3 regions of the Polaromonas sp. P5_D5 genome follow, and region 3 is predicted to be linked to each of the others. Evidence: predicted binding sites of a transcription regulator. Region 3 holds the regulator's gene; each other region holds the start of a gene.
What was found. Region 3 encodes sigma-54, which starts transcription at its own class of promoters, with help from an activator protein. Its sites were predicted from a motif close to TGGCANGNAANCTGCTTT; they were not measured.
Positions count from the first base shown of each region.

Region 1 (10,017 bases), on a different contig from region 3:
TGCGCGCCGCCGAAAGCATGGCGCGCGACTGCGGCAAGACCTTGCTGGTGCTGGACACCGTGACCGGCGATAACGGCGAGCGCCTGTACCAACGCCTGGGCTGGCAGCGCGTGGGCGTGATTCCCGGCTATGCGCTGTTGCCGCGCGGCGGCCTGGTGGGCACCACGGTGTTCTATCGCGAGCTGACCTGGTAACTACAGGTCCGGGAACAGTGCCATGGGGCGCATAGGCGCAGCTGCTGTACCAGCCGCCTCAAAGTCCAGCGCCGCGAGGTCCGCGCGCATGGCCCGCGCGACCAGCCGCATGTCGTGGTCGCTGACCTCGAACAGGCCGAAGCGAAACTTGTAGCCCCAGTGCTGGCGGCTTTCCACAAACTCGAACTCGTCCAGCCAGGGCAATATGGACACCTCCCGCGCGGCCGCATAGGTCACGTCGCGGCGGAAGGGTACAAAGCCGCCGCCCATGTCGAAGGCATACGGCTCGCCGGCCCGCACCACGCCGATGGAAACAAAGCGCTGGAATTTGTCTTTGCCGCCCATGGTCAGTGCGGGCGAGTAATAAGCCACGCGATCCCCAGCCAGCACCCGTTTAAGCGGAGCGCATTTGCCATGGCACACCTGCATGTAGCCGTTGTGCGGATCTGCGCAGCCGCGCCGCGCATGTTCGGCACCGGCGACGGCTATCCAGTTCTTGCGGCCCATCACGCTCAAGCCGCGGCGTGCAGGCCGACGCGGTTGCCGTCCAGGTCGGTGATGTGCGCAAAAAACCCCAGACCGGGCGGCAGCGCCTGGCGCGGCAAGGCGACCTTGCCGCCGGCCTTGACGGCGCGCGCCAGTGCGGCATCCAGCGAAGGCGAAGCATCGAGGTAAATCAAGGTGCCGCCGGACGCCGGAGCAGGCGCTGTGGGGCCGGTCAGGATCGCGCCACCCACGCCCTCCTTCGTCTCATAGGGAAACACCGCGCCTTCGGACGGGCCCATGGGCTCGCGGCGCATCTTGCACTCGAGCACGGCTTCGTAAAAGGCCTGGGCTTTGTCGAGTTGGGTGCTGGGGATTTCAAACCAGGTGATGGCGTTTTTCATGGGAGGCTCCTTGTGTTGAAGAAGCCTTGATGGTGCCGAGGGGCTACTGACAACGTGGTGTCAGGAGGGTGTTGGCCCCCACGCTTTTCACTTCGCCTTCGGCTGCGTGTAATGCGCTGCCCCCCGAGGGGGCGCTGCGCCTGCGGCCCGGCTAAGCCGGTTCCGCGGCCCCGGCTGGCTGGTGTTCGCTCCCCTTCAGGACTTCAGCGCAGCGTCGAGCACTTCGACCCAGTGCCGCACCGGCGTTGCCGTGCCGCTTTGCAGGTGCGTAATACAGCCGATATTGGCTGAGATGATGGTTTCGGGTGCAGTGGCTTGCAGGTTGCCGAGCTTGCGATCGCGCAGTTGATACGCGATGTCGGGCTGCAGCACGGAGTAGGTGCCAGCCGAACCGCAGCACAGGTGCGACTCACCGGCCGCCAGCTTGACGTTAAAGCCGAGTGCGCCCATTAGCGTCTCGACACCGCCGCGCAGCTGCTGGCCGTGCTGCAGCGTGCAGGGCGGATGAAACGCCAGCGTGCCGGCTTGCGCCCTGACCTTGCCCTGCAGCTCACCGACCAGCTCCGGCATGAGCTCGCTGAGGTCGCGTGTCAGCCCGCTGATGCGTGCGGCTTTGGCCGCGTAGGCGGGATCGTCCCTGAGGAGGTGGCCGTATTCCTTCACGGTGACGCCGCAGCCCGAAGCATTCATGACGATGGCTTCAACACCGGCGCCCTCGCCAGCGTCCACGTGCGGCCACCAGGCGTCGATGTTGCGCCGCATTTCTTCCTTGCCGCCCTCCTGGTCGTTCAGGTGAAACTTGACGGCGCCGCAGCATCCGGCTTTTTGCGCCACCACCGTTTGTATGCCGGCGGCGTCGAGCACACGCGCCGTGGCGGCATTGATGTTGGGCATCATGGCGGGTTGCACGCAGCCTTCGAGCATGAGCATCTTGCGGGCGTGCTGGCGCGCGGGCCATGGGCCGGCGGCCTGCCTGGCCGGCACCTTGTTTTTGAGCGATGCGGGCAAGAGGCCGCGGACGGCTTGCCCGGCCTTCATGGCGGGCGCAAAAAGCGGCGACGGAAGGCCTTCCTTGAGAGCCCAGCGCACGACACGCTCACCGGCCGGGCGCGGCACGCGCTCGTCAACCAGCTTGCGGCCGATATCCACGAGGTGGCCGTATTCCACCCCGCTGGGGCAGGTGCTTTCGCAGTTGCGGCAGGTGAGGCACCGGTCCAGGTGCAGCTGGGTCTTGCGCGTGGGCGCTTCACCCTCCAGCACTTGCTTGATGAGGTAGATGCGTCCACGCGGGCCGTCAAGCTCGTCGCCCAGTAATTGGTAGGTGGGGCAGGTGGCCGTGCAAAAACCGCAATGCACACATTTGCGCAAGATGGCTTCAGCCTCCAGGCCGTCAGCGGTGTTTTTGAATTCAGGGGCGAGGTGGGTTTGCATGGTGTCAGGACCCTTCTTTCAGGGCCAGAGCGAGGGCCTTGCGCCGGGCAGCGCGCCGGAAATCCGCATACAGCGGCGGCAAGGACAAGGTCAACAGCATGAGGGCCAGGGGCACGACCCAGATGAAACCGACGTATTTGAAGCCGGCCGCACCGACCAGGCCGCCGGCAATGAACATGGCCAGCAAGGTGCCGAAGAGCCGCACCTTGATACGGTTGGCGCGCACACGGGACTCCATGGAGCTGGCGGTACGGTTCCAGTAAAACATCTTGCCGAGCTCGATGCCGAGGTCAGTGATGACACCGGTCATATGCGTGGTGCGGATCTGGGAGGACGAGATTTTGCTGACCAGTGCGTTTTGCAGGCCCATGGTGAAGGCCAGCACCAGCACGGTCAGAGGCACGGCGAACGGCGTCTGCCGGTTCAGCGTTGCGCCAAGCAGGCCGAAGACCAGCAAAAGAACTGACTCGAGCAACAGCGGCAGGGCGAACTCACTGCGAAGGTGCCGGTGGCGCGCCCAATTGACCAGCACGGCCGTCACGGCCGCACCCAGGGTGAAGGCCAGCAAGGCGCCCACCGCACCGAGCACCAGCGTCAGGTTCCCGAGGATGAGGTTGTCGGCCACGATGGAGACAAACCCCGTCATGTGCGAGGTGTACATGCTGACCAGCAGGAAGCCCCCCGCGTTGACAGCTCCGGCATTGAACGCAAGCACGCCGCCGAGCAGGCGGTTGATGGTGGGCGTGCGGTGCTGCCCGGTGAGATGGCGCAGGCGACGCATGAACTACCAGCCCGCCGCCATGCGGCCGCGGTTAAGGATTCCGGCGGGATCGAACTCGCGCTTGAGGTCCCGGTGGATCCGGTCCAGCGGCGGCTTTAATGCATCAAATCGGGCTGTAGCTCCCGCTGGCATTGCGCTGACAGCTATAAAAAGAGTAGCATGCCCGCCGGCCTGAGCAGCGGCCGCGCGCAGTGCCTCTGCCTGCCCGGCGCCTGCCCGTACCCATCGCTGGGCGCCATGCCATTCCACCAGCGGCGAGTCGGGCAAATCCGGAACATGGGCCGTTTGCGGCAAGGACAGCCGCCACAAGTCCTGGTCGGCCTGGCGTGCCCGGAACCACGGGTGCTGCTGGTTGCGACAGTCCTGCCAATAGCCGGCAGCTTCGGCGCTGCCTTGTTTCTCGCCGCCCAGCACCTTGCAGGCGGCTTCGACGGCGGCGACAGCGCCGCGCAATCGCAGATAGAGCGTACCGATGTCGGCTTCTTCCGACCAGCAGCTCGCGTTGAGCGGTAAGGGCCGGCCGCCCCAGGCGTTCAGCCAGTCAAGCGCCTGCGCCTGGCTGCATTCAAAACGCAGGGTGGCCTCGGCAGGCGCCACCGGCAGCACCTTGAGGCTCACTTCAGTGAGCACGCCCAAGGTACCCAGGGCACCCGCCATGAGCCGTGAGACGTCATAACCCGCCACATTTTTCATGACCTGCCCGCCAAACGTGAGCAGTTCGCCACGCCCGTTGATGAGCTTGAGGCCCAGCATGTAATCACGCACCGCGCCCACGCTGGCGCGTGCCGGCCCGCTCAGGCCGCTGGCGACCATGCCGCCCACGGTGGCTTTTGCCCCAGAATCGTCAAAACGCGGCGGCTCGAAGGGCAGGCACTGGCCCTGGGCCGCCAGCAAGGTTTCGAGTTCAGCCAGCGGCGTGCCGGCGCGCGCAGTCACGACCAGTTCACTGGGTTCGTAGCTGATCACACCCGCGTATGGCGTCATGTCGAGGATGTCACCTTCCAGGGATTGGCCGTAGAAGTCCTTGGTGCCGCCACCCCGAATACGCAGCGGCGTACCGGCGGCAGCGGCAGTGCGTATTCGCCCGCGCAGGGACTCCATCACATCATCGGTATCTGAAGGCATGGCTGGGATGGTACGTGGGTATCGCGCCTGGGGAGTTGATCTTTTTGCATGCCGCCTGTTCGGTTTTTTCAGAGGCGAAGCTCAATCCTCGAAAAAATTCACCGGCAAGCCGGGCACATCCACCCGCATCGAAAACACGCAGCCCGACTCGGGATAGGCCTGCAGCTCGGCAGCTGGCCGGTTGTAGCGTGCCGTGGTGATGTAAAGCGTTTGCAGGTCGTCGCCGCCAAAACACGGCATGGTCGGGCATTGCGCCGGCACGGGAATTTCAGCCAGCAACTCTCCTGCCGGCGACAGCTTGAGAAGGCGCGCACCTTCAAACATGGCCACCCAGTAGTTGCCCTGGATATCCACCGCAGCGCCGTCGGGCCGCCCGCCGTAACCGGGCATGCCGAACTGCCAGCCAGCGGGTTTGCCGGGCCATTGGTGGAAAACGCGGCGGTTTGCCATGGCGTTGCTGTCGGCATCCCAGTCCCAGGCATGTGTGGTGTGCGTGGGGGTGTCCGTCCAGTACACGGTTGCGGCGTCCGGCGACCACGCCAGGCCATTGGCGATGATGGCGCCGCCTGCCTTGCGTTCTACCGCAGGCACAAGGCTATTGCGGCAGTCGATGGAAAAAAGCTCGGCCACGGACTTGTCCCGTGGTTCGTACATCGTGCCGGCCCAGAAGCGGCCGCGCGGATCGGCCTTGCCGTCGTTGAACCGCGTCGTGGCAGTGTCATGGCCGGCCCGCATGAGTTGCTGGAGCTCGGCGCCCCACTCGCGGGCGCGGTAAATGCCGTCGCGCAATGCGATCACCAGGCCACTGCCTTGCCCCTGTGTACGGGCCGGCGCAATGCTGCCGGGCTCCGACGGCATGGGCCAGCTTTGTACCGTCCCCATAAAGACGTTGCAGCGGTGAATCTGCCGGCCTGGAATGTCAACCCAATACAGCATTTGCTCGTCGGGATGCCAGAACGGCGATTCACCCAGTTCACTGGGTTGTGCAACAACGGTTTGCCATGTCATGCGGCGTTCCTTGAAAGGCTGAAAAGTGGATAGGCACCCAAGGTTAGCACCGGCAGGGCCACAGCCGGAAACGCCCCCGCAACCCAATCCCGGCGATCATGCAACGCCCACAAGGCACGCGCCAAAAAAAACAGCCCACCGGCTTGCGCCAGCGGGCTGAACATCCAAAGGAGATACTCAATCAGGGGGCTGCCCTGGGGCAGCCCGAATTCGTCTGACTATGAATTAACGGTTGTAGGCGGTCTCACCATGCGAGGTGATGTCCAGGCCTTCGCGTTCGTCTTCTTCGCTGACGCGCAGGCCGATCGTGAGGTCAACCACCTTGAAGGCGATGAAGGAAACCACACCGGACCAGACGATGGTGATCAGCACGGCCTTGGCCTGGATCCAGACCTGGCCGGCGATGGTGTAAGCGTCAGGCGTCACGGCCGTGGCGGTCACCCAGTCACCCACGAAGCTTGGGCCACCCAGGGCTGGCGAGTTGAAAACGCCGGTGAGCAGCGCGCCCAGAATACCGCCCACGCCATGCACGCCGAACACGTCGAGCGAATCATCGGCGCCCAGCAGTTTCTTCAGGCCGTTCACACCCCAGAGGCAGGCGAAGCCGGCGATCAGGCCGATGATCAGGCCGCCGCCGATGCCGACGTTGCCGGCTGCGGGCGTGATGGCCACCAGGCCGGCGACGGCGCCGGACGCTGCGCCCAGCATCGAGGCCTTGCCGCGCATCAGCGCCTCACCGACGCACCATGCCAGCACAGCGGCAGCGGTAGCACCCAGCGTATTGATGAAGGCCAGGGCGGCGAAGCCGTTGGCTTCCAGGGCGGAGCCGGCGTTGAAGCCGAACCAGCCCACCCACAGCAATGCGGCACCGACCATGGTTAGCGTGAGGCTGTGAGGGGCCATGGCTTCCTTGCCGTAGCCGATACGCTTGCCGATGCAGAAGGCGCCGACCAGGCCGGCGACAGCGGCGTTGATGTGCACCACAGTACCGCCCGCAAAATCCAGGGCGCCCATTTGCCAGATATAACCGCCCTTGGCGCTCATGGCGTCGGCGACTTCCTTGCCGGTGTAGGCGTCAGGGCCCATCCAGAACCAGACCATGTGGGCGATAGGTGCGTAGCTGAAGGTGAACCAGATTGCCATGAACAGCAGCACTGCGGAGAACTTGATGCGTTCGGCAAAGGCGCCGACGATCAGCGCGCAGGTGATGCCGGCAAATGTAGCCTGGAAGGCGGCGAACACGATCTCGGGGATCACGACACCCTTGCTGAAGGTGGCGCCATTGGCAAAGGTGCCCGCAACGTTGTCCCAGATGCCCTTCATGAAGAGCCGGTCGAAGCCGCCGAAGAAGGCGTTGCCTTCGGTGAAGGCCAGACTGTAGCCATAGATAAACCACAGCACGACGATCATCGAGAACGTCACCATGACCTGCATCAGGACCGACAGCATGTTCTTGCTGCGGACCAGACCGCCGTAGAACAGCGCCAGGCCGGGCACGGTCATCATGATGACCAGCAGCGTGGAAACCATCATCCAGGCGGTGTCGCCTTTGTTGGGAACGGGCGCAGCGGCAGCCGGTGCAGAGGCTGCTGCTGCAGCGGCGGGTGCTGTCGCTGCGGCAGGCGCGGCGGCGGAAGCAGCAGCTTCAGCCGGCTTGGCTTCTGCGGCGGAAGCGGCGGGTGCAGCTGCCGGGGCCTGCGCCATCACGGCGCCGGTCGTCAGCAGGCTCAGTCCCAGTACAAGGGAGGCAAGTAGTTTTTTCATGTCTATGTTCTCTTCGTTTTTTGGGGTAAGCCTTACAGCGCTTCCTTGCCGGTTTCACCGGTACGGATGCGCACGACCTGCTCGAGGTTGTAAACAAAAACCTTGCCGTCGCCGATCTTGCCGGTGCGGGCGGCGCCCTCAACCGCTTCAATCACGCGATCCACCAGCTCGTCGGAGACTGCTGCTTCGATCTTGACCTTGGGCAGAAAATCGACGACATACTCGGCGCCGCGGTACAGCTCGGTATGGCCTTTCTGGCGGCCGAAGCCTTTGACTTCAGTCACAGTAATGCCTTGCACGCCAATGCCGGAAAGCGCTTCACGCACTTCGTCCAGCTTGAACGGTTTAATGATGGCCGTTACGAGTTTCATTTTCAGGTTTCCTCCAGGGATGAATAGGGAAGCAGCATCGTCAAGCACCACCTCAGCCGGATTAAGGCTTTTGTACGAGTCATTGCTGATGGAGTCTCCGTAGAAGCTCCAAAGGTTGGCAACTTGCGTGGACTTCTTAGCAGGTAACGTGCCAAAGACGCTTTGCATGGATGACCGGCCTGCCCTTGAACTTCGAGCGAACCTCCGCGAATTGCGCCGAATACGATGCACCAATAAAGGGCATTCAAGCGCACAATTTTGGAGCATAAAACCAAAAAAGCATCACCAAGCCTGTCTTTAGTGCACGGCGGTCTTCTGCAACGTTCGTTTCTGGGATGGTCAGCACCAGGAGATCGGCGGCAAGAATGCCACGGCGGATCCCGGCACTGACACAACCAGGCAAATGCGCGGGACGAAAGTGAGTGCCGCTATCGGATGCAGTGGGGCACACCTTTCTGGTGAACCGGCGGGTGGCTTCTCTCGCTAGGCGATACTCGTCTTACGTGAAGGTCTGGTGCGCCTGCAACCCGGGATGGCCTCGGGTTCAGTTGTGATGCCGCCTCTGAGGGAGGGAGTTTCGAATGAGCTTGTCTTTAGTGCATAGCCGCGCCTTGTTGGGCCTGGAAGCAAGGCCGGTGCAGGTGGAGGTGCATCTTGCCAACGGCTTGCCCAGCTTTACGCTGGTCGGGCTTGCGGAAACGGAAGTCAAGGAAGCGCGTGAACGCGTGCGCTCGGCCGTCCAGAACGCCGGACTGGAATTTCCCGCCAATAAACGCATTACGGTCAATCTGGCACCCGCCGACCTTCCCAAGGATTCCGGCCGGTTCGACCTGCCCATCGCGCTCGGCATCCTGGCGGCCAGCGGCCAGATCGACGCCCGCAAACTGGAAGGCTATGAGTTCGCCGGCGAGTTGTCGCTGGGCGGCGACTTGCGGCCCATTCGGGGAGCGCTTGCCATGAGCCTCGCCCTGGCACGCCCGGAACGGCTGGCCGCCGAGAAGCTGCCGAAGCTGGTGCTACCGGAGGCCAGCGCCCAGGAAGCAGCGTTGGTCCCCGGCGCCGAAATCTTTCAGGCGCACCATTTACTCGATGTGGTGAGGCAATTTTTGCCGGGCGACACCCCCATCGAAGCAGGGGAAGGCTGGTCTCGCGTCAAGCCGATCGTGCCTTCGGGGCAGTCCCCGTATCCTGATCTGGCCGACGTCAAAGGCCAGGCGGCGGCCCGACGCGCCCTGGAAATTGCCGCGACCGGCGGGCACAGCGTACTGATGATGGGCGCCCCAGGCTCCGGAAAATCCATGCTGGCACAGCGCTTTGCGGGCCTTCTGCCGGCCATGACCACCGAAGAAGCGCTGGAAAGCGCAGCGGTGGCGTCATTGGGCGGCCGGTTCACGCTGGACAAATGGGCGATACGCCCCACCTGCGCGCCTCACCACACGGCCAGCGCCGTTGCGCTTGTCGGTGGTGGTTCCCCGCCGCGGCCTGGTGAAATTTCCCTGGCGCACCGCGGCATCCTGTTTCTGGATGAGCTTCCGGAGTTTCCGCGGGCAGCCCTGGAAGCCCTGCGTGAACCGCTGGAGTCCGGCACCATCACCATTTCGCGAGCCGCCCAGCGCGCCGAGTTCCCGGCGCGCTTTCAGCTGGTTGCAGCGATGAACCCTTGCCCCTGCGGTTACCTCGGCTCGAGCTTGCGGGCTTGCCGTTGTTCGCCCGAACAGGTGTCGCGTTACCAGGGCAAGCTCAGCGGCCCGCTGCTGGACCGCATCGACCTGCATGTTGAGGTGGGTGCGCTCGCAGCCGATGAACTGGTCAACGCGGCGCCGGGCGAGGCCACCGCCGTTATCAGGGCCCGGGTTGCCACGGCACGTGATCGTGCTATTGCCCGGCAGGGCACCACCAACCAGGCACTGGAAGGCCAGGCCATTGATGCGCAATGCCAGCTCGATGACGCGGCCGCGAAATTCCTGAACACAGCAGCAGCGCGGTTAGGGTGGTCAGGCCGCAGCATTCATCGCTGCCTGAAAGTGGCCAGGACGATTGCCGACCTCGCAGGCGCACAGGCCGTCCAGGTCGTCCACGTCGCGGAAGCCGTGCAGTACCGCCGGGCGCTCAAGGCAGCCCATTGACCGCCGCCGCACAACCGCGCGAAGGCCTGTTAATTTCAAACGTTCAATAGGTGGCAAGCACATTCAGGAACCAGCCCCGGCTGCGGTAAGACAGGTCGGTCAGGTCATCGGAATACTTGGTGAAGTTGTATCCCACCCCAACCTTCACCCCCTTGCCAAGGTGGCGATAGACACCGAGGAGCATGCCGGCTTTTGCATCCTGCGCCTCCGTGGCGCGCAGGTTGCGCCATTCAATCAGGGCGTCCCACTCCTTGACCAGGTGAAGATCCGCCCGGAAGATCAGAAGATCAGCACGGCTGGAGAACCACTCCCCGCCGGCAACCGGCATTT
Region 1 covers NZ_JBFUMJ010000004.1:79,471-89,487, forward strand. The annotation lists gene ACXJKE_RS16825 (N-acetyltransferase family protein) at 1-194, shown strand, start outside; gene ACXJKE_RS16830 (EVE domain-containing protein) at 195-701, opposite strand; gene ACXJKE_RS16835 (VOC family protein) at 707-1,081, opposite strand; gene glcF (glycolate oxidase subunit GlcF) at 1,277-2,512, opposite strand; gene ACXJKE_RS16845 (YoaK family protein) at 2,517-3,293, opposite strand; gene glcE (glycolate oxidase subunit GlcE) at 3,297-4,418, opposite strand; gene ACXJKE_RS16855 (SMP-30/gluconolactonase/LRE family protein) at 4,500-5,426, opposite strand; gene ACXJKE_RS16860 (ammonium transporter) at 5,652-7,190, opposite strand; gene glnK (P-II family nitrogen regulator) at 7,223-7,561, opposite strand; gene ACXJKE_RS16870 (YifB family Mg chelatase-like AAA ATPase) at 8,143-9,687, shown strand; gene ACXJKE_RS16875 (OmpA family protein) at 9,731-10,017, opposite strand, start outside.
Region 1: a site for sigma-54 is predicted at 7,698-7,715, ahead of glnK (P-II family nitrogen regulator). Genes of this name have one in related genera too.

Region 2 (10,017 bases), on a different contig from region 3:
GGCTGAAACGAGGTGTAAAGCTGAAAAAACAGGCAGGCTAAAGCTATTGATCTATAGGGGATGCGTTATTATCCCGCCTTTGGTGTGAAATCAGGGTTGGATGCGGGCTTTAGGCGTTTTTTAGGTGCCAGAAGCAGATTTCAGAGCGCCTCTGGCTCAACTTCCCCATAATTGCTTGATCAATAAAAAGGCGATGGAGCAACGAAGTTTGCTCATGCTCAACCGGACTCCTGCATATGTTTGAATCATTCCGTCGGTACTTCTCCACCGACCTGGCCATTGACCTTGGCACCGCCAACACCCTGATTTTTGTACGCGACCGCGGTATTGTGCTGGATGAGCCCTCTGTGGTTGCCATCCGCCACGAAGGCGGCCCCCAGGGCAAAAAAACCATCCAGGCCGTCGGCCACGAAGCCAAGGCCATGCTGGGCAAGGTCCCCGGCAACATTGAGGCCATCCGCCCGATGAAAGACGGCGTGATCGCCGACTTCACCGTGACCGAGCAGATGCTCAAGCAGTTCATCAAGATGGTGCACCCGCGCAGCCTGTTCAAGCCCAGCCCGCGCATCATCATCTGTGTGCCTTGCGGCTCCACCCAGGTTGAGCGCCGCGCCATCCGCGAAAGCGCGCTCGGCGCCGGTGCCAGCGATGTGTACCTGATTGAAGAACCGATGGCTGCCGCGATTGGCGCGGGCCTGCCCGTGTCGGAAGCCAGCGGCTCCATGGTGGTCGACATCGGCGGCGGCACGACCGAAGTCGGCGTGATTTCGCTGGGCGGCATGGTCTACAAGGGCAGCGTGCGTGTCGGCGGCGACCGCTTCGACGAAGCCATCATCAATTACATCCGCCGCAACTACGGCATGCTGATCGGCGAGCCCACCGCCGAGGCCATCAAGAAGAGCATCGGCTCGGCCTTCCCGGGCTCCGAAGTCAAGGAAATGGAAGTCAAGGGCCGCAACCTGTCCGAAGGCGTGCCGCGCAGCTTTACGATCTCCAGCAACGAAATCCTCGAAGCCCTGACCGACCCGCTCAACAACATCGTCAGCGCCGTGAAGAACGCGCTGGAGCAAACGCCGCCCGAGCTGGGCGCCGACATCGCCGAGCGCGGCATGATGCTGACCGGCGGTGGCGCCTTGCTGCGCGACCTGGACCGCCTGCTGGCCGAAGAAACCGGCCTGCCGGTGCTGGTGGCCGAAGACCCGCTGACCTGCGTGGTGCGCGGCTGTGGCATTGCGCTGGAGCGCATGGACCGCCTGGGTTCCATCTTCACCTCGGAATAAGCGTCTTCACTTCATGCTGCACGCCGGGCATGAAGCGGGGCCAGCCTGACAGCGAACCATGCCTTTAGGAACCCTCGACAGATCCCCGCCGCCCTTTTTCAAACAGGGGCCTTCGGCGCTGTCCAAGCTGGTGTTTTTCAGCGCGCTGTCGCTGTTCCTGATGGTGGCCGACACGCGTTTTCGCATTACCCAACCGGTGCGCGCCGCGCTGGCTACGGCCTTGTATCCGGTGCAATGGCTGGCGCTGCAACCGGTGCGCGCTGTCAAAAGCAGCGGTGAATATTTCACCACCCTCAATCAGGCCAAAACCAGCAGCGAAGAAGCCGGCCGCAAGCTCGCGCTCCAGTCGCTGCGCGCCGGCCAGGTCGAGCAGCTCACGCAGGAGAACAACCGCCTGCGCAAGCTCATGGGCCTGCGTGAACAGCTCGGCACGCCGGTGATGGCTGCCGAGGTGCTGTATGACGCAGCGGACCCTTACACCCGCAAGGTGATCATCGACAAAGGCATGGCGCAGGGCGTTGACCTGGGCTCGCCGGTGCTGGACGAGTCTGGCGTGCTGGGTCAAGTCACCCGCGTGCATCCGCTGGTCAGCGAAGTGACCTTGCTGGTCGACCGCGACCTGGCGATTCCGGTGCTCAATGTGCGCACCGGCGCGCGCAGCGTGGCCTATGGCGACCCGACCGTTTCGGGCAGCGGCCTGGAGCTGCGCTTCATGGGCAGCAACTCCGATGTGCAGCAAGGCGACCTGCTGACCACCAGCGGCGTCGACGGCGTCTACCCGGCCGGCCTGCCGGTGGCCAAAATCAGCCGCATCGAGCGGCGCGCGGAATCGGCGTTCGCAAAAATTTTCTGCACACCGCAGGCGCTCGTGACGGGTGCGCGGCACGTTATCGTGGTCAAGCCCGGCACCGGCCAGATCCCGCCACGGCCCGACGACACGCCCGAACCTGCACCCAAAAAGAAGGGGGCTTCGAAATGATCATGCGATCGGGCCAGCAGCTGCTGCTGCCGGCCAATCCCGTCTTCATCTGGTGCAGCCTGATCGCGGCGCTGCTGCTGGACATGCTGCCCCTGGGCCGCGTGCCGTGGATGCCCGATTTCCTGGCCCTGGTGCTGGTGTTCTGGAACGTGCACCAGCCGCTGCGTGTCGGCATCGGCGTGGCTTTCATGTTCGGTCTGGGCATGGACGTGCACCAGTCCTCACTGCTGGGCCAGCATGCGCTGTCCTATACGGCGCTGAGCTTTTTTGCCACGATGATCCATCGCCGCCTGCTCTGGTTCACGGTACCGTCGCAGGCCTTGCAGGTACTGCCGCTGTTTGCGGTGGCGCATGGTGTGGAGCTGGTGATCCGCATGATCGGCGGCGGCATTTTCCCGGGCTGGATCATGCTGCTGGCGCCGCTGATTGAGGCCGTTTTGTGGCCGGTGGTAAGCGTGCTGCTGCTGGTGCCGCAGCGCCGTGCACCCGATCCCGACCAGAACCGGCCACTCTAGATATGGCCCCCACGGTCACTCACTTCGTGTGTTCCCGAGGCCTTGCAGGCCGCGGCTCGCGAGACGCTTCGCCTCTATCGCCCGTCCAAGCCTGCGCAGGCAGGCTTGGAGCCGCGGGCTCCAGCCCCTCGGGGGCCGCCCCGCCTGCGGCCTGGCAAAGCCAGTTCCGCGGCTCGGATTGGCCTTTTTCGGCTCGCTTCGCATCGCCTCTTTGTTGTGGGCACTTTCTGGCGGTTGCAGGGTCAGAGTGTCATGACTGAACTTCGCAACGTTGAAGCGGATTTGTCGCGCTTTCGTGCGCGGGTGCTGGTGGCCAGCTTTGCGGTGCTGTGTGCTTTTTCTCTGCTGGCGGCGCGGCTGGTGTATTTGCAGGTGTACCGCCATGCCGACCTGAACGAGCAGGCCGAAAGCAACCGGACGGCCATCGTGCCCATCGTGCCCAACCGGGGGTTGATCCTGGACCGCAATGGCGTTGTGCTGGCCACCAACTATTCGGCCTACACGCTGGAGATCACGCCTTCCAAGGTCGACAACCTGGAAGAAACCATTGCCGCGCTGGAAAAGGTGGTCGACATCCAGGTGCGCGACAAGCGGCGTTTCAAGCGGTTGCGCGAAGAATCCAAAAGTTTTGAATCGCTGCCCATACGCACGCGCCTGACCGACGAGGAAGTCGCCCGGTTTGCGGCGCAGCGTTTCCGTTTTCCGGGTGTTGACATCAAGGCCAGGCTGTTTCGCAGCTACCCCTATGGCGAGCTGGGCAGCCACGTGGTGGGCTACATCGGCCGCATCAACCAGGCGGAAAAAGAAATCATTGAAGGCAGCGAAGACGAAGGCAACTACCGCGGCACCGACTACATCGGCAAGCTCGGCGTCGAGCAGAGTTTTGAGCAGCAGCTGCACGGCACCACCGGCGTCGAGCAGGTCGAGACCTCGGCGGGCGGCCGCGCCATGCGCAAACTCGCCAGCAACCCGGCCACGCCCGGCAACACCGTCATGCTGTCGCTGGACATCCGCCTGCAGAAGCTGGTGGAAGACATGTTCGGCGACCGGCGCGGCGCGCTGGTGGCCATGGACCCGAAGACCGGCGACGTGCTGGCGTTTGTCAGCAAGCCGACTTTCGATCCCAACCTGTTCGTGGACGGCATCGACACGGAGAGCTGGCAATACCTGCGGGATTCGCTGGACAAGCCCCTGCTCAACCGCGCGCTGCGCGGCACCTACCCGCCGGGCTCCACCTACAAGCCCTTCATGGCCATGGCGGCGCTGGAAACCGGAAAGCGCTCCGCCAGCTTCATCGTCAACGACAACGCCTCCTGGAGTTTCGGCGGCCACGTCTTCCGCAGCCACGGCGACATTGCGCTGGGGGCGGTGGACATGTACCGCGCCATCGTGAAGTCGAGCAACGTGTACTTCTATTCGCTGGCCAACGAACTCGGCGTGGACGCCATGCACGACTTCATGCAGCCGCTGGGCTTTGGGCAGATCACCGGCATCGATATCAGCGGTGAAGTCACGGGCGTGCTGCCCAGCCAGGCCTGGAAACGCAAAGCCTATAAAAGGCCGGAGCACCAGAAGTGGTACCCCGGCGAAACCATCTCACTGGGTATCGGGCAGGGCTACAACACCTTCACCATGCTGCAGCTGGCGCAGGCCACGGCCGTGCTGGCCAACAACGGCGTCAAGCACCGGCCGCGGCTGGTGATCGGCACGCAGGACCCGGTGACGCGCGTGATGCACCCGCTGCCGGCCGATGCGCCGGAAAACCTGGGCTACAAGGCTGAAAACATCGCGATCGTGCGCAAGGCCCTGGTTGGCGTCACCCAGGAAGGCACCTCGGCACGCGTGTTTGCCGGCGCGGGTTACCTGAGCGGCGGCAAAACCGGCACGGCGCAGGCGGTCACCATCGGCCAGAAAGACAAGTACAACAGCAGCAAGATGGAAGAGTACCAGCGCGACCACGCTGTTTACATGGCGTTTGCGCCGGCGGAAGACCCCAAGATCGCGCTGGCAGTGATCGTGGAAAACGCCGGCTGGGGCGCCGGGGTGGCGGCGCCGATTGCACGGCGTGTTTTTGACTATGTGCTGCTGGGCCAGTACCCGAGCGAGGAAGACATGGTGGCGGTGCAGAAGGGGCTGGCGGCAGCGCCCATCGGCAAGCCGCGCCAGGCCGCCGACGTGGCCGGCCAGCTGTCGGCCGGCGCAGCAGGCGCTTCCCCCGGCCCCACGAACGCCGCGGCTGCCGCTGCCGCCAAAGCCAGGACGGCGGCGATTGCGGAGGCGCTCAGCAAGCTGCCGCCGCCCATGGCGGCAGCGGGCATCAACCCCGATTAAGCCGGCCGTCGCTATCGATTTGATAGCTGCTTGCGCATGCCCCTATTGGGCCGGGCGCCAATTTGGTCATTAAACGGTGATGGCCGGATTTCAAGCCAAATTTGCCGGAAACCCATACAGCACATGCGCAAGCAGCTATTAAATCAATAGCAAACGGCCTGCGCACAGTCAGCGCGCAAATGCGTCAAAACCGGTTTTCAGGATCAGCGAGCTGACCACGGCGATAAACACCCCGCGCACAAACCCGGCCCCATGTTTGAGGGCCAGGCGGGTGCCCAGCAGGCTGCCCGCCACGTTGGCCACGGCCATCGTGAGGGCGAAATGCCACCAGACATGGCCCTTCCAGGCAAAGAGCGCCAGCGCTGCGAGGTTGGTGGCGGTGTTGAGCAGCTTGGCCGAAGCCGACGCGTTCAAAAAGTCATAACCCAGCCAGCGCACAAATAAAAATACAAAAAAGCTGCCGGTGCCCGGACCGAAGAAGCCGTCGTAAAACCCCAGCACCAGCCCGATGCAGCAGGCCGCCGCGGTTTCGGCATGCCCGGTAAAGCGGGGCGTATGGTGGCGGCCCAGCTCCTTCCTGGCCAGCGTATAGAGCAACACCGCCAGCAGCACAAAGGGCAGGGTCTTGCGCAAAAAGCCCGGCGAGATGACGGTGACCAGCCAGGCGCCCGCCAGCGAGCCGGTGAACCCGGCGGCCGCCGCCGGCAACAGTGCCGCCCAGCGAAGCTCCACCCGACGGGCATATTGGGCCGTGGCAACCGCGGTGCCCCAGACCGAGGCCCCCTTGTTCACCCCAAACAGGGTGGCAGGATGGGTGGTGGGGAAAACCGCAAACAGGGCCGGCACCAGGATCAGCCCGCCGCCCCCGACGATAGAGTCCACAAAACCGGCGAGCAGGGAGGCCAACGAGACGATGAATAATTCCATGGCCCGGATTGTCCCATCGCATTGAACAGACTCATTGCTATCAAATAGATAGCTGCTTGCGCCCGACAGTCAATGGCTGCGAGGGTTTTTGAGGGTTGGGCCCCGTCAGGGCGGAGGCATAAAAAAAGCGCTGGGGTTGCCAGCGCTTTTTGCAAATCTGCATCTCTTGTGGAATGCCGCTTTGCTTGTGTACTTCTTAATGACTCTCTCGTGTCTCCTCGGCTCCTCGCGTTGCGAGCAGCAAGGCTCGTCAGCAAGTCATCCAATATAGCGGGCGCACTGTCCCAGTGCATTGGGGGTTTCCCGGCCCCGGGCTTTGGGCGGCCGCTGGTTCTGTGGATGTTTTTGGGGCACCACGCCAATCGTTTGCGCACTTTTGCAGTACATATTTTCCGTTGCAGTCCCATCACACGAGCTACTGCGGTATTGGCACGACTTATGCCTGTTGTTACCAATTGTTGGTTGATTGAACAGGCGGGCACCGTATGCATATGAACAGATTTCTGGCCTTGGGTATGTCTTTATGCTTGGGCCTGGCATGCCAGCAAGCCCTGGCACAGACCACGGCTCCCCCGGCGGTGGCGCCGCCAGCAGTCACTGCCAGCGCTCCGGAAGTCGCACCGTCCCCCGCACCGGCCGCTGTTCCTGCTCCTCCCGCCGCACCGGTGGCTGCGGCCTCTGCGCCGCCTGCAGCGGCCGCCCCGGCGCCGCTGACCCAACCGGGACTGGTCGGCGTGGAGACCCTCAATGGTGCCGACACCGCCTGGATGATGACCTCCACCGCACTGGTATTGCTCATGACCCTGCCCGGCATCGCCCTTTTCTACGGCGGCATGGTGCGCAGGAAAAGCGTGCTCAATGTCATGGCCTGCGTTGTCGCCATCTGTGCCGTTGTCAGCCTGCTCTGGTTTGCGGTGGGCTACTCCATCGCCTTCACGCCCGGCAAAGGTGCGCTTGGGCACTATCTGGGTGGTCCCGAGCGGCTCTGGTTCACCGGGCTGGACTACGTGAAGGACGCGCAGAAGGTGGCCGTGAGCCATATTGCGCCCAACATTCCCGAGTCGGTCTACGCCATGTTCCAGCTGACCTTCGCCATCATCACGGCCGCGCTGGTGGTCGGCTCGTTTGTGGAACGCATGCGGTTCTCCGCGATGCTGGTGTTCATGTCGCTGTGGACCGTCGTCGTCTACGCACCCATTGCCCACTGGGTCTGGGAGCCCAATGGCTGGCTGGCGCGCATGGGCGCGCTGGACTTTGCCGGCGGCTCGGTCGTGCACATCAATGCCGGCATTGCCGGGCTGGTCTGTGCCTACGCGCTCGGGCCGCGCCACGGCTATGGCCGTGAACCGTTTACGCCTTTCAACCTGGGTCTGACCATGGCCGGTGCCGGCATGCTGTGGGTCGGCTGGTTTGGCTTTAACGCCGGCTCCGCCGTGGCCTCCGACGGCCGGGCCGGCCTCGCGATGGCCGTCACGCACATCGCGGCGGCCGCGGGCGCTCTCTCGTGGATGGCGGCCGAATGGATTGTTCGCGGGCGTCCTTCCCTGCTGGGACTGTGCTCGGGCCTGGTCGCCGGGCTGGTCGCCATCACGCCGGCGGCGGGCTTTGTCTCGCCGCGCGCGGCCCTGGTGTTTGGCCTGGTGGCCGGCGTGGCCTGCTACTGGGGCGCCACGGGCCTCAAGCGCCTGCTCAACGCCGACGATTCGCTGGACGTGTTCGGCGTGCACGGCGTGGGCGGCATTGTGGGTTCGCTGCTGACCGGCATTTTTGCCAGCAAGGCCATCTCCGGTGTCGAGGGCAGCCTGATGACCCAGGCGATAGGCGCAGGCGCCGTCATGCTCTACAGCCTGTTCATGACGGCGCTGGCCTTGTGGGTCACCTCGCTGATCGTCAGCCTGCGCGTCAGCGAAGCCGCCGAGAGCGACGGCCTGGACATCACCCAGCACGCCGAGCGGTTGGGCACGTAACTGACAAACAACGGACTCCACTTTCAAGGATTGCGCACCATGCCCTCCAGTGAAAAAATTGCCGTTGCGGCCCACCTGCATGTGCTGTTGCGCCGCAAAACCGGCCGCGTGACCGACACCGAGTGGATGGCCGGTAACCAGGAATACGCCGCCGAAATAGCGCGTTTTGCGCGGGAAAAAGCCGCCGAGGATGGCCACGTGGACCTGGCGGTGTGGGCCGACCGGCTGGAAGAAATCATGGCCACCCCCGAGCCCAAGGCACGCGTGCCGCTGGTGCAGTTGGTGTCCGAGGTGGTGAAGGAGCGCAGCCAGCCGGTGCTTGCCCCGGCGCCAGTGCCCGACCGCCAGAGCGCCCGGTCCATCGATACCGAGGAAGAGGTCTATCCTGAATCAGGTTTTATCGAGTCGACATTCGGTGCCATCTTCGGCGAGGGCGAGTCGCCGCGGGAGCGCCGCCAGCGCGACCCGAACGCGCCGCGCTATGTGAAGGGCCTGCGATAACTTGTAGACCCCTGTCTCGGCTCACTGCGTGTAGCCGGAACCCCCCTCAGGGTGGCAACACCTGCAGCCCGGCAAAGCCGGTTCTGCGGTGTTCTTGCCCCGAACACGCCGCGCTTCGTGAAGAGCTTGCGATAGGCCGGCGCAGGGCCGGCGGCCGGTTTATTTCGCCGGTTGTGGTTGCGCTTCCCGCGCACGGTTCAGGCTGTGCGCCAGTATGTTGCGGGTGCGAATGCGGATGTTGGCGCTGGCCTCTTCAGCAAACGCAGCCACATACGGGTGGCCTGCGTTGTCCGCCAGGATGCTGCGTCGCACCTGCTCCAGGCCGGCATCGCAGGCCGCCAGTGCGGCATCGGCGAGCACAAACACGGACTGCTCCGGGTTGTCTTTCAGCGGCTGCAAGGCGCTTTGGGCGCAACGCTGGTAGTCGTTGATGGCCGCGGCCACCGGAGCGCGGGCAATCGACAGCGGGTCCTGGCTGGCGCGCGGCGCCGGGCTACAGGCAGACAGCACGCCCAGCAGGAGGGCGATCGAAAGGGTGGTCAGGTGTTTCATGATGTCAATGCGACACCGGCTGTTTCCGGCGTGGTCCGCATTGTGTCATCGGTGTGCGAACGCAGGATGCTCCCCCGGGGCATAAAGACTGCCGGAAAACGGACCGGGGGTAAATTGCGCTAGCCAGCGCAGGACGCACGCAGTAGCATGCGTGAGCTTTATATATAAGGAGGGACTTATGCGGTGGAATTGCATGTCAGGGGCCTTGGTGTTGGGGTTCGGCGCGTTTTGTATGGGCACTGCCAATGCCCAGGCGCAGGCCCAGCAACTAATACTGGGCATCAGCGAAGGAAGCTCGGGCGGGTTGGACCACGCCCAGGTGATTGCCAAATACCAAGGGCTGGCCGAGGTGATCGGCAAGGCCATGAAGGCCAAGGTCAGCGTGGTGTTTGCGCGCGAGTTCAAGCAGCTGGAAGAAGGCATGCAGACCGGCCGCTTCGACCTGGTGATGGCGCGCCCGAGCGACTACCCGGCGCGCGGCATGCGCGACTACGGCTACAGCTATATCGCCAGCACCAAGCCCGACGGGCAGTGCTTCATCATTGCGCCCAAGGGCTCGGCCCTCAAGACCATCGACGACGTCAAGGGCAAGCGGATTGCCTTGCCCGAGCAGATTGCCTATATGTCCCGCTTCTGTGCCGCAGAGCTCAGGGACAAAGGCATCCTGGTGGACAAGGAAAACGTGCAGTTCGTGCGCGAACAGGCGGCTGTCGGCTTTTACCTCGACAACAAATTCGCCGATGTGGGTGGTGTCGCCTCTTACTCAGGCATTGCCAAGAAATGGGAAAAAGAGGGCGGCCGTATTTTGCACAAGAGCGTGGCGCAGCCCTACTTCCCGCTGGTAGCCCATAAACGCGTCAAGCCCGAACAGCTCAAGGCGATCCAGGAGGAATTGCTGGCGCTGCCCGCCAGCGATGCCGGCAAGGACGTGCTCAAGCGTATCGGCATCGAGCAGTTCGACATCA
Region 2 covers NZ_JBFUMJ010000004.1:35,513-45,529, reverse strand. The annotation lists gene ACXJKE_RS16640 (rod shape-determining protein) at 237-1,280, shown strand; gene mreC (rod shape-determining protein MreC) at 1,339-2,259, shown strand; gene mreD (rod shape-determining protein MreD) at 2,256-2,774, shown strand; gene mrdA (penicillin-binding protein 2) at 3,027-5,105, shown strand; gene ACXJKE_RS16620 (sulfite exporter TauE/SafE family protein) at 5,274-6,032, opposite strand; gene ACXJKE_RS16615 (ammonium transporter) at 6,548-7,999, shown strand; gene ACXJKE_RS16610 (hypothetical protein) at 8,039-8,500, shown strand; gene ACXJKE_RS16605 (hypothetical protein) at 8,660-9,052, opposite strand; gene ACXJKE_RS16600 (phosphate/phosphite/phosphonate ABC transporter substrate-binding protein) at 9,285-10,017, shown strand, end outside.
Region 2: a site for sigma-54 is predicted at 6,460-6,477, ahead of ACXJKE_RS16615 (ammonium transporter). Genes of this name have one in related genera too.

Region 3 (10,017 bases):
CCCACATCATCAGCGCTACCAACAGGTCCATCGCGCGCCATATGGCCGGTGTGTTGAGCCTGCGCCCCACGCACCACAGCGCCACACCCAGGCCGGTAAACCACAGCAATGAACCCGTGATGGCGCCCAGGCCGAAGACGGCGTTGTCCGGCCGGGCGTAAGCCAGTGATGCGGTGCCGATGACCACGGCGGTGTCCAGCCATGCATGGGGGTTGAGCCACGACAGCGCCAGTGCCAGCCCGATGGCCTTGCGGCGCGGCATGGCCTCTGCGCCGGCCATATCGGGGTTCTGGGCAGACGCGTGCGCAGGCTGCAGAAAGCGCCGCATGGCCTGGGCGCCATACACCAGCAGCACCAGCGCGCCCGCGCCGGTCATGGCGCCCAGCAGCTTGTCGGAAAGACCGCCCAGTTGCGCAAGGCCGGCAACGCCTGCGGCGATCAGGGCCACATCGGTCAGCACACAGACGGCGACGGTGAGCCAGAGATGCTGGCGTAGCAGGCCCATGCGGATCACGTGAGCGTTCTGCGGGCCTATGGCCATGATGAGCGAGAGGCTGAGGACCATGCCAGTCAGGAAGGCGGGGGCGGTGAGCGGGTTCATGGCCGCAAGTGTGTGCCAGGGCTCATAATAGTTAAATAGAATTAACTAAAATTAGCTTTAGTCAATTATTAATTGATTTAGTAGGCGCCTAACAACATGCTCGATGCCCGACAACTTGAAGCATTGGCCGCCGTGATTGAGCACGGCAGTTTCGGCGAAGCCGCCAAGGCCCTGAGCCTGACGCTGGCTGCCGTGTCCCTGCGCATCAAGTCACTTGAAAACGCACTGGGGCAGCGGCTCCTGGTGCGCGGCAAACAGGTACGCGCCACGTCGGCCGGCCAGGCTTTGCTCGGGCACACCCGGCAGGTTCGCCTCATGGAGGGTGATCTGCTGGCCGGGCTGCAGGGCGGGGGAAAGCCCGCTCGCCTGCAAAGCCTCAGCGTGGCGGTGAACGCCGACTCCCTGAGCACGTGGTTCTTGCCGGGCGTGGCCTCAGCCCTGCACGCTAACGGCCTGCTGCTCGATGTCGTGGTGGACGATCAGGACCACACCCAGGAAGCCCTGAAAAGCGGGGATGTCACGGGCTGCGTCACCGCATTGGCGCAGGCCATGCGGGGCTGCGTGGCTGAACCGCTGGGCGTGATGCGTTACCGCTGCATGGCCTCGCCCGCGCTGGTGGCGCAGTGGAACGAGCCCGCGGCGGGTGGCAAGGCCGCACCGAACCGGCTGGCCCATCGCCTGCTGGCCAGCCCTGCCGTGATCTTCAACCGCAAGGACGCGCTGCAGGATACTTTTCTTGAACAGCATTTCGGGCTGCGCGACGCGCTGTACCCGCGCCACTTCGTGCCGGCGGTGGATGCGTTCGAGCTTGCGCTGGAGCTTGGCATGGGCTGGGGCATGGTGCCCGACCTGTTGCTGGCCGCGCGCACCCGCAAGCCGCCGCTGCAGGAAGTGCTGCCGGGCAGCACGGTCGACGTGCGGCTGTACTGGCAGCACTGGGCACGTGAATCCGTTGCGGCGCAACGATTGACACAGGCGGTCAAGCAGGCGGCGCAGGGGCAGCTGCTGCAGGTGTGACGGTGCATTTATAGATGAAAAGTACCGCTAGCGCTTTGTAGACAAGCGCAAACAGCTATCGAATTAATAGCACCCAGGAGGAATATTGGCACAAAAAAAGCCCGCCATGACATTCATGGCGGGCTGGTTTGATCTGAAAAGACCGGCTTACTTGCTCAGGCACTCTTTCATGAAGGCTTTGCGTTCGTCGCCTTTTTTGCCCTTGGCGTCGACGTTGCAGGTTTTCATTTTGGTTTGCTGCGTTGGTGCTTCTTTCTTGGCGCTCAGGCACTCTTTCATGAATGCCTTGCGCTCATCGCCCTTCTTGCCTTCAGCGTCCTTGTTGCAGGCGCCCATTTTGGTTTGCTGTGCGGTTTTGGCTGGAGCGTCCGCGGCGTGCGCCACCGGAGACAAGGCCATCGAGACGGCAAAAACGGCGGCGATCAGGGATAACAGCTTTTTCATGGTGGCTCCATTGGGTTGGGAAACAGGTTTGAGTTCCGGCTGGAATTCCAACACATAACGCCGCGCCGGGCAAATTCGATGACAGGGTATCTGAGGGGTCCGAACGGCAGATGGCTTAACCGTAAAATCAGACCATGCTCTCGATTAAAAAAGACCTGCTCGCGGCTCTGGCCGCGGGGCTGGAAGAACTTTCCCCCGGCGCAGGCGACAAAGCTGCCTTTGAATCCCCCAAGGTGGCGGCCCATGGCGACTTCGCCTGCACGGCCGCCATGCAGCTGGCCAAGCCGCTCAAGCTCAACCCGCGCCAGGTGGCCGAAAGCCTGCGCGCCAACCTGCTCAAGAAGCCCGCGTTTGAACGCTGGGTAGACGCCATCGAAATCGCCGGCCCCGGTTTCATCAACATCCGCCTTAAGCCCGCCGCCAAGCAGGAGACCGTGCGCGAAGTGCTGGCCGCCGGCGCGCAGTTCGGCGTGCAGCCGGCCGACCCGGCACGCAAGATGATCGTCGAGTTCGTCTCGGCCAACCCGACCGGCCCGCTGCATGTGGGCCACGGCCGCCAGGCCGCGCTGGGCGATGCGATCTGCAACCTGTTCGCCACGCAAGGCGCCAAGGTCTGGCGCGAGTTCTATTACAACGACGCGGGCGTGCAGATCCAGACCCTGGCCACCAGCACACAGGCGCGCGCCAAAGGCATCAAGCCCGGTGACGCCGGCTGGCCCGAGTCGGCCTACAACGGCGACTACATCGCCGACATCGCGGCCGACTTTCTGGCCAAAAAGACCGTCAAGTCGGACGACCGCGAATACACCGCCTCGGGCGACGTGGAAGACATGGACTCGATACGCCAGTTCGCCGTGGCCTATCTGCGCCACGAGCAGGACCTGGACTTGAAGGCCTTCTCGGTGAAGTTCGACAACTACTACCTTGAGTCCAGCCTGTACAGCTCGGGCCGTGTCGATAGCGCCGTGGCCAGACTGAAAGAGGCCGGCAAGACCTACGAGCAGGATGGCGCGCTGTGGCTGAAGTCGACCGACTACGGCGACGACAAAGACCGCGTGATGAAAAAGAGCGACGGCAGCTACACCTACTTCGTCCCCGACGTGGCCTACCACCTGGCCAAGTGGGAGCGCGGCTTCGGCAAGGCCATCAACATCCAGGGCATGGACCACCACGGCACCATTGCCCGCGTGCGCGCCGGGCTGCAGGCCGCCGGCGAAGGCATTCCCCAGGGCTACCCCGACTACGTCCTGCACACCATGGTGCGCGTGGTGCGCAACGGCGAAGAGGTCAAAATTTCCAAGCGCGCCGGAAGCTACGTCACCTTGCGCGACCTGATCGAATGGACCAGCGCCGACGCCGTGCGCTTCTTTTTGCTCAGCCGCAAGCCGGACACCGAATACATCTTCGACATTGACCTGGCGCTGGCCAAAAACAATGAAAACCCGGTGTATTACGTGCAGTACGCGCATGCGCGCATCTGCTCCATCCTCACCACCTGGGCCGGCCAGGGTGGCGACGAAGCCAGCCTCAAAGCTGTCGACCTCTCGGCGCTGGACAGCCCGCAGGCGCAGTCATTGATGCTGCTGCTGGCCAAGTACCCCGACATGCTGACCAACGCGGCTGACGGATTTGCACCGCACGACGTGGCTTTTTACCTTCGTGAGCTGGCGGCCAGTTATCACAGCTATTACGATGCCGAGCGCATCCTGGTGGACGACGAAGCTGTGAAGCTTGCCCGTCTGGCGCTGGTCGCCGCGACTGCGCAGGTGTTGCACAATGGCCTCGCAGTGCTGGGCGTGAGCGCCCCGCGCAAGATGTAAACCGTGGCGAAAACCATGCGAATTTCAGGACAAGGCAATGAACGTGGGCAAGGTATGAATACACAACGAGGCGGAACCCTGTTGGGGTTGATCATTGGCGCGCTGATCGGCCTGGGCGCGGCGCTGGCGGTGGCGGTTTACATCACCAAGGTGCCGGTTCCTTTCATGAACAAGAGCCAGGCACGCAACCCCGACAGCGATGCTGTTGAAGCCAAGAAAAACAAGGACTGGAACCCGAACGCCCCGCTGGCCGGCAAAAACCAGCCCAAGCCGCCTCCTCCGGCAGCGGTTGAAGTGCCTGGTGTTCCAGTACCCGACCCCTCCGCCGGAGCCACCCCCAAGGCCGCCGCTTCAGCGCCGGCCAAAGTGGCCAAACCAGCGCCTGCCGATCCGCTGGGCGATCTGGCAAAGGCCAAGGTCGAAGGCCTGTCATCCGGTCCGGGAGCGGATCCCTTCAGCTATTTCATTCAGGCCGGTGCCTTTCGCACGCCGGAAGATGCGGAACAGCAACGCGCCAAGTTGCTGCTGCTGGGCATGCAGGCCAAAGTGACGGAACGCGAGCAGGCTGGCCGCACCGTGTACCGCGTGCGTCTTGGCCCTTTCGACAAGAAGGAAGATGCCGACAAGGCCAAGGAGCGCCTGGACAACAATTCCATTGAAACCGCGCTGGTCCGGGTCCAGCGCTGAAGCCCTCATCCAACGATAGGCTGAACTTTTCACGAGGCTGGTGTACAAACCCCTATACCCCGCGCCACGAGGCATCCGCCAGAGGGGCGGTTTCCGGGCTATTTCTGTCATTCCAGGAGAAAAATCTGATGCAACGCCGTGAGTTTTCGTTTTCAGCCGCCGCCCTGGGCGGCATCGCCGCCCTGCCCACCCTGGCACAAGCCCAGGCCAAGGCCTTCAAGGACGGCGAGGATTACCTGACGCTGGACAAGCCGGCGCCGACCGAAGCCGCCGCCGGCCGGGTCGAGGTGGTGGAATTCTTCTGGTACAACTGCCCCCATTGCAACGCCTTCGAGCCGCAATTCGAAGCCTGGATGAAGCAGATCCCCAAGGACGTGTCCGTGCGGCGTGTTCCAGTGTCCTTCCGGCCCGATTTCGAACCTCAGCAGCGCCTGTATTACGTGCTTGAGGCCATGGGCAAAATTGAGGAACTTCACAAGAAGGTGTTTGCCACGATTCATGTGGAAAAACAACCGCTCAACACGCCTGAGCTGATAGCTGCATGGGCTGAAAAGCAGGGCCTCAACAAGGCCAAATTCGTTGAGTTCTACAACTCCTTTTCGGTCGCCTCCAAGGCGCGCAAGGCCACACAGCTGCAGGATAGCTACAAAGTGGCCGGCGTGCCGTCGCTGGGTATCGCCGGGCGTTATTACACCTCGTCGGACCAGACCCAAACCATGACCCGCGCGCTGCAGGTCACAGATCACCTGATCACCCAATCCCGCAAGGCCAAATAAAGAAAGCGCCCGCGGCCGTGCGCCGCGCCAAACACCGGCTCAAAAAACCCGCCCGATTTCCGGCGGGTTTTTTTATGCCCCTAATATTCCCCGTGCAAGCCATTCCCGCAGCTGGCATGGCTACAATGACCCAACACCAAGCAGCAAGATTCGTGCCTTATGAAACACCCCATTTTTTCCCTCATCCTGCCGGTCATCCTGGCGCTGGGGTCGGCTTTCCCGGCCGCTGCCGAAAAAGCTGATCGGGACAAACCCATGAACGCGGAGGCAGATGCCCTGCGTTATGACGACCTGAAGCAAACCAGCGTTTTTACCGGCAATGTGGTGATCACCAAGGGCACGACCATCGTGCGCGGCGAGCGCGTTGACGTCATGCAGGATCCCGAGGGCTACCAGCAGGCGGTGTCCGTCGCGGCGCCCGGCAAGCTGGCGTTTTACCGGAAAAAGCGTGACGGCGTAGACGAGTACATCGAAGGCGAAGGCGAACGCATTGAATATGACAGCCGCGCCGACCTGGTGAAGTTCATCAAGCGGGCGGTGGTGCGCCGCTACAACGGTGCCACCCTGGTGGACGAAACCACCGGCAGCCTGATTGTTTATGACAACAACACCGACGTCTTCACCGTGGATGGGGGCGCGCAAAACCGTACGGCCAGCAACCCCACGGGGCGGGTTCGCGCCATGCTGTCACCCCGCGCGACAGCCTCGGCACCCGTTGCGGCACCGCCCGCGGGCCCAGCCCCGGTTCTGCGCCCCAGCACGACGCTGGGCAATGAAAAGAACTAGAAAGACCTGCACAGATGGATGTGGTGACTGACACTTCAGCGGCCCCGGCCGCTCCTGCCCTGACCCCCAGCCGCCTTGTTGCGCAAGGTCTGCAAAAATCGTACGGCAGCCGCAAGGTGGTGCAGGACGTTTCGCTGTCCGTGCAAAAAGGCGAAGTCGTGGGCCTGCTGGGCCCCAACGGCGCGGGCAAAACGACCTCGTTCTACATGATCGTGGGCCTGGTGCGCGCCGATGCAGGCGAAATTTCCATCGACGGCGAGTCGGTCGAGCACATGCCGATTCACCTGCGTGCCCGCCTGGGCCTGAGCTACCTGCCGCAGGAAGCGTCGATTTTCCGCAAGCTCACGGTGGAAGAAAACGTGCGTGCCGTGCTGGAGCTGCAGCTCGACAAAACCGGAAAACCGCTGGGGCGCGCAGACATCGAGTCGCGGCTCGACGCCCTGCTGCAGGATTTGCGGGTAGATCATTTGCGCAATTCACCGGCACCGGCGCTCTCGGGCGGCGAGCGCCGCCGGGTCGAAATCGCGCGGGCGCTGGCAACCCAGCCGCGCTTCATCCTGCTGGATGAGCCCTTTGCCGGTATCGACCCCATTGCCGTGATCGAAATCCAGCGCATCATCGGTTTCCTCAAATCGCGCGGCATCGGCGTGCTGATCACCGACCACAACGTGCGTGAAACACTGGGCATTTGCGACCACGCCTACATCATCAGCGACGGCCACGTGCTGGCGCAAGGCACACCGTCCGAGATCGTGAATAACGCCGATGTGCGCCGCGTCTATCTCGGCGAACACTTCAAGATGTAGAACATGGTTCCCCCCTGTTGTCGCTCACTTCGTGTAGCTCCCTCTCCCCCTCCGGGGACGGCGCCTGCGGCCTGGCAAAGCCAGTTCCGCGGCGCCCGCTGGTTAAAGACGTATTGCCTCAACCTTCCGCAAGTTTGAAAATCCAGTGAAACAAGGTCTGTCACTCCGCGTCTCGCAGCATCTTGCGCTGACACCTCAACTACAGCAGTCGATCCGGCTGTTGCAGCTGTCGACGCTTGAGTTGAGCCAGGAGGTCGAGCAGATGCTCGACGAAAACCCGTTTCTGGAAGTGTCGGAAGAGACGGCGGTGCGCGAAGAGTTTGGGCTGGAGCACATCAACACGCCGGTAAGCCAGGACAGCCGCGAGTTTGAATCTGCTACGGATTCGATAGCTGGCGGCGCAGACGAGACTAGCGCTACAGCCCCGAATGACGCAGAAGTCAGTGCGGAGCCCAAGCTCGAGGAAAGCTGGGAAGGCGATGGCACGGTAGAAACCACGCCCGACGACAGCGAGTGGGGAAGCGACGCACCGGCGCGCAAGAACAACAATGAAGAGAGCGAAGCCGAGGCCTCCGACCTCACGGGCAGCCATGAGTCGCTGCAGGACCACCTGCACCGGCAATCGCTGAGCTTGCGCCTGTCGGAGGAAGACCGTGCCGCGCTGCACTTCCTCATTGAATCGCTCAACGACGACGGCTACCTTGAAGACAGCCTGGCGTCGCTCGCGGCCGGTCTTGCAAGAGATGACATGGCGCAGGCGGAAGAACTGGAGCAGCGTTTTGCGATGGCGCTCAAGCTGCTGCACCACATGGAGCCTGCCGGTGTCGGTGCGCGCAACCTGGCGGAATGCCTGAGCCTGCAGCTGCTGGACTGCAAGGACTGCGAAGAAACCCGCGCAGCCATTGCCATGTGCAAGCAACCGATGGAGCTGCTGGCCAAGCGCGACGTGAAACGCCTGTCGCACCTGTGCGGTTTCACCGAAGCCGCCATCAAGGGCGCGATCACGGTGATAGGCCGGCTCGATCCCAAGCCCGGGCGCCGCTTCGTGAACGTGGAGCGCAACCTGATCGTGCCCGACGTCATCGTCATCAAGTCGGGCCGGGGCTTCAAGGTTTCGCTCAATGGCGACGTCATGCCGCGCCTGCGCGTGCACGACATTTATGCCAATGCCCTCAAGCAGCACAAGGGCCAGGGCGGCCAGGCGCTGCAGCAGCGCCTGCAGGAGGCCCGCTGGTTCATCAAGAACATCCAGCAGCGCTTTGACACCATCCTGCGCGTGAGCAGTGCGATTGTGGAACGGCAGAAAAATTTCTTCACGCACGGTGAACTCGCCATGCGCCCGCTGGTGCTGCGCGAAATCGCCGACGAGCTGGGCCTGCATGAGTCCACCATCTCCCGCGTGACCACGGCCAAGTACATGGGCACCCCTTTCGGCACCTTTGAGCTCAAGTATTTCTTCGGCTCCGCGCTCGGCACCGAAACCGGCGGCAATGCTTCCAGCACGGCGGTACGCGCGCTCATCAAACAATTTGTCTCGTCCGAAAGCCTCAAGAAACCGCTCAGCGACAACCAGATTTCCGAAATGCTCAAGGAGCAGGGCATTGAATGCGCACGCCGCACCGTGGCCAAGTACCGCGAAGCCCTGCGCATAGCGCCCGCCAACCTGCGCAAATCACTCTAGCCGCCCAATCAGGCCGCGCTGCCCGTCCCTCAAAGTCAGTCATGAATCAACTCCAATTGTTTTTACCGTGCGCCGCAGGCGTCGAAACCCTGCTGGCCACCGAGGTCAAGCGTGTCACCGGGATCGACGGCAAAGCCTGGCGCGCCGGCGTGCAGCTGCAGGCGTCGTGGCGCGACGCGTTGCAGCTCAACCTGCACAGCCGGCTGGCGCAGCGTGTACTGATCGAACTGCAGCATAACCAGTACCGCAGTGAGCAAGACCTCTACAACGCTGCTGCCAACGTGGCCTGGGAAATCTGGTTCACGCCCAAGCAGACCTTCAAGGTCGAGATCACCGCCCAGCACAGCCCGCTGCAAAGCCTGAACTTCGCGGCGCTGAAGATCAAGGACGCGATCGCCGACCGCTTTCGCGCCAAGTTCGACGACGTGCGCCCCAGCGTCGACACGCGCTGGCCCGACGTGCGCGTCTACGTGCACCTGACGACGGACACCGTCACGGTCTACATCGACACCTCGGGTGAGCCGCTCTTCAAGCGCGGCTGGCGTGAAGACAAGGGTGATGCCCCGCTGAAGGAAACCCTGGCCGCCGCCATGATTGCCGCCAGCGGCTGGGACCAGCTCTGCAAAGAAGGCGTGCCGCTCTATGACCCCTGCTGCGGCTCGGGCACCATCGCGATTGAAGCCGCGCAGATCGCGTGCAACATCGCACCCGGCATCAACCGCCGTTTTGCCTTCCAGAAGTACCTGCCTTTCCAGGGCCATGTCTGGGACGGTCTGCTCGACCAGGCCGAAGCCGCCATCACCGAACCTACCGCGCCGGTGTTCGGCAGCGACGTGTCTTTCCGCATGGTTGACTTTGCCGAGCGCAATGCCGAACGTGCCGGTGTGGCCAATGCGGTGGAATTCCGCGGCGGCGACGCGCTGCAGCGTATGCCACCTGCGCCTTCGGGCGTGATGCTGGTGAACCCGCCTTACGGCGAACGGATCGATGTGGCAGGCGTGGCCGGCATCACCGGCCTGCAGGGACGCGACCAGCGCCGCCAGCAAGGACATGCCGAAGGACGCGTGCAGCAGGACCACCGCAACCAACCCATCGATGAATTTGGCCAGCCGCTGAACCGGGACAGCGGCGATCGGGGCGACACGCGTGAAGAGCCCGCCTTCGAGACTTCGCGCGACCGTTCTGCCAATCCCGGCCGCGAACAGGCACAAAACGCCTGGGGCGAAGAAGCGACGGAGTTTTTTCCGCAACTGGCCGCGCACTGGAAGAAAAACTACGCCGGCTGGACCGCTCACGTGCTCACGCCCGACCTCAAACTGCCGGGCAAGATGCGCCTGAAAGAATCGCGGCGCGTGCCGATGTGGAATGGTCCCATCGAATGCCGCCTGTTCCGCTTTGA
Region 3 covers NZ_JBFUMJ010000006.1:101,976-111,992, forward strand. The annotation lists gene ACXJKE_RS20215 (LysE/ArgO family amino acid transporter) at 1-601, opposite strand, end outside; gene ACXJKE_RS20220 (HTH-type transcriptional regulator ArgP) at 698-1,618, shown strand; gene ACXJKE_RS20225 (PsiF family protein) at 1,766-2,062, opposite strand; gene argS (arginine--tRNA ligase) at 2,197-3,882, shown strand; gene ACXJKE_RS20235 (SPOR domain-containing protein) at 3,937-4,569, shown strand; gene ACXJKE_RS20240 (thiol:disulfide interchange protein DsbA/DsbL) at 4,698-5,345, shown strand; gene lptA (lipopolysaccharide transport periplasmic protein LptA) at 5,505-6,131, shown strand; gene lptB (LPS export ABC transporter ATP-binding protein) at 6,146-6,937, shown strand; gene ACXJKE_RS20255 (RNA polymerase factor sigma-54) at 7,083-8,618, shown strand; gene ACXJKE_RS20260 (THUMP domain-containing class I SAM-dependent RNA methyltransferase) at 8,660-10,017, shown strand, end outside.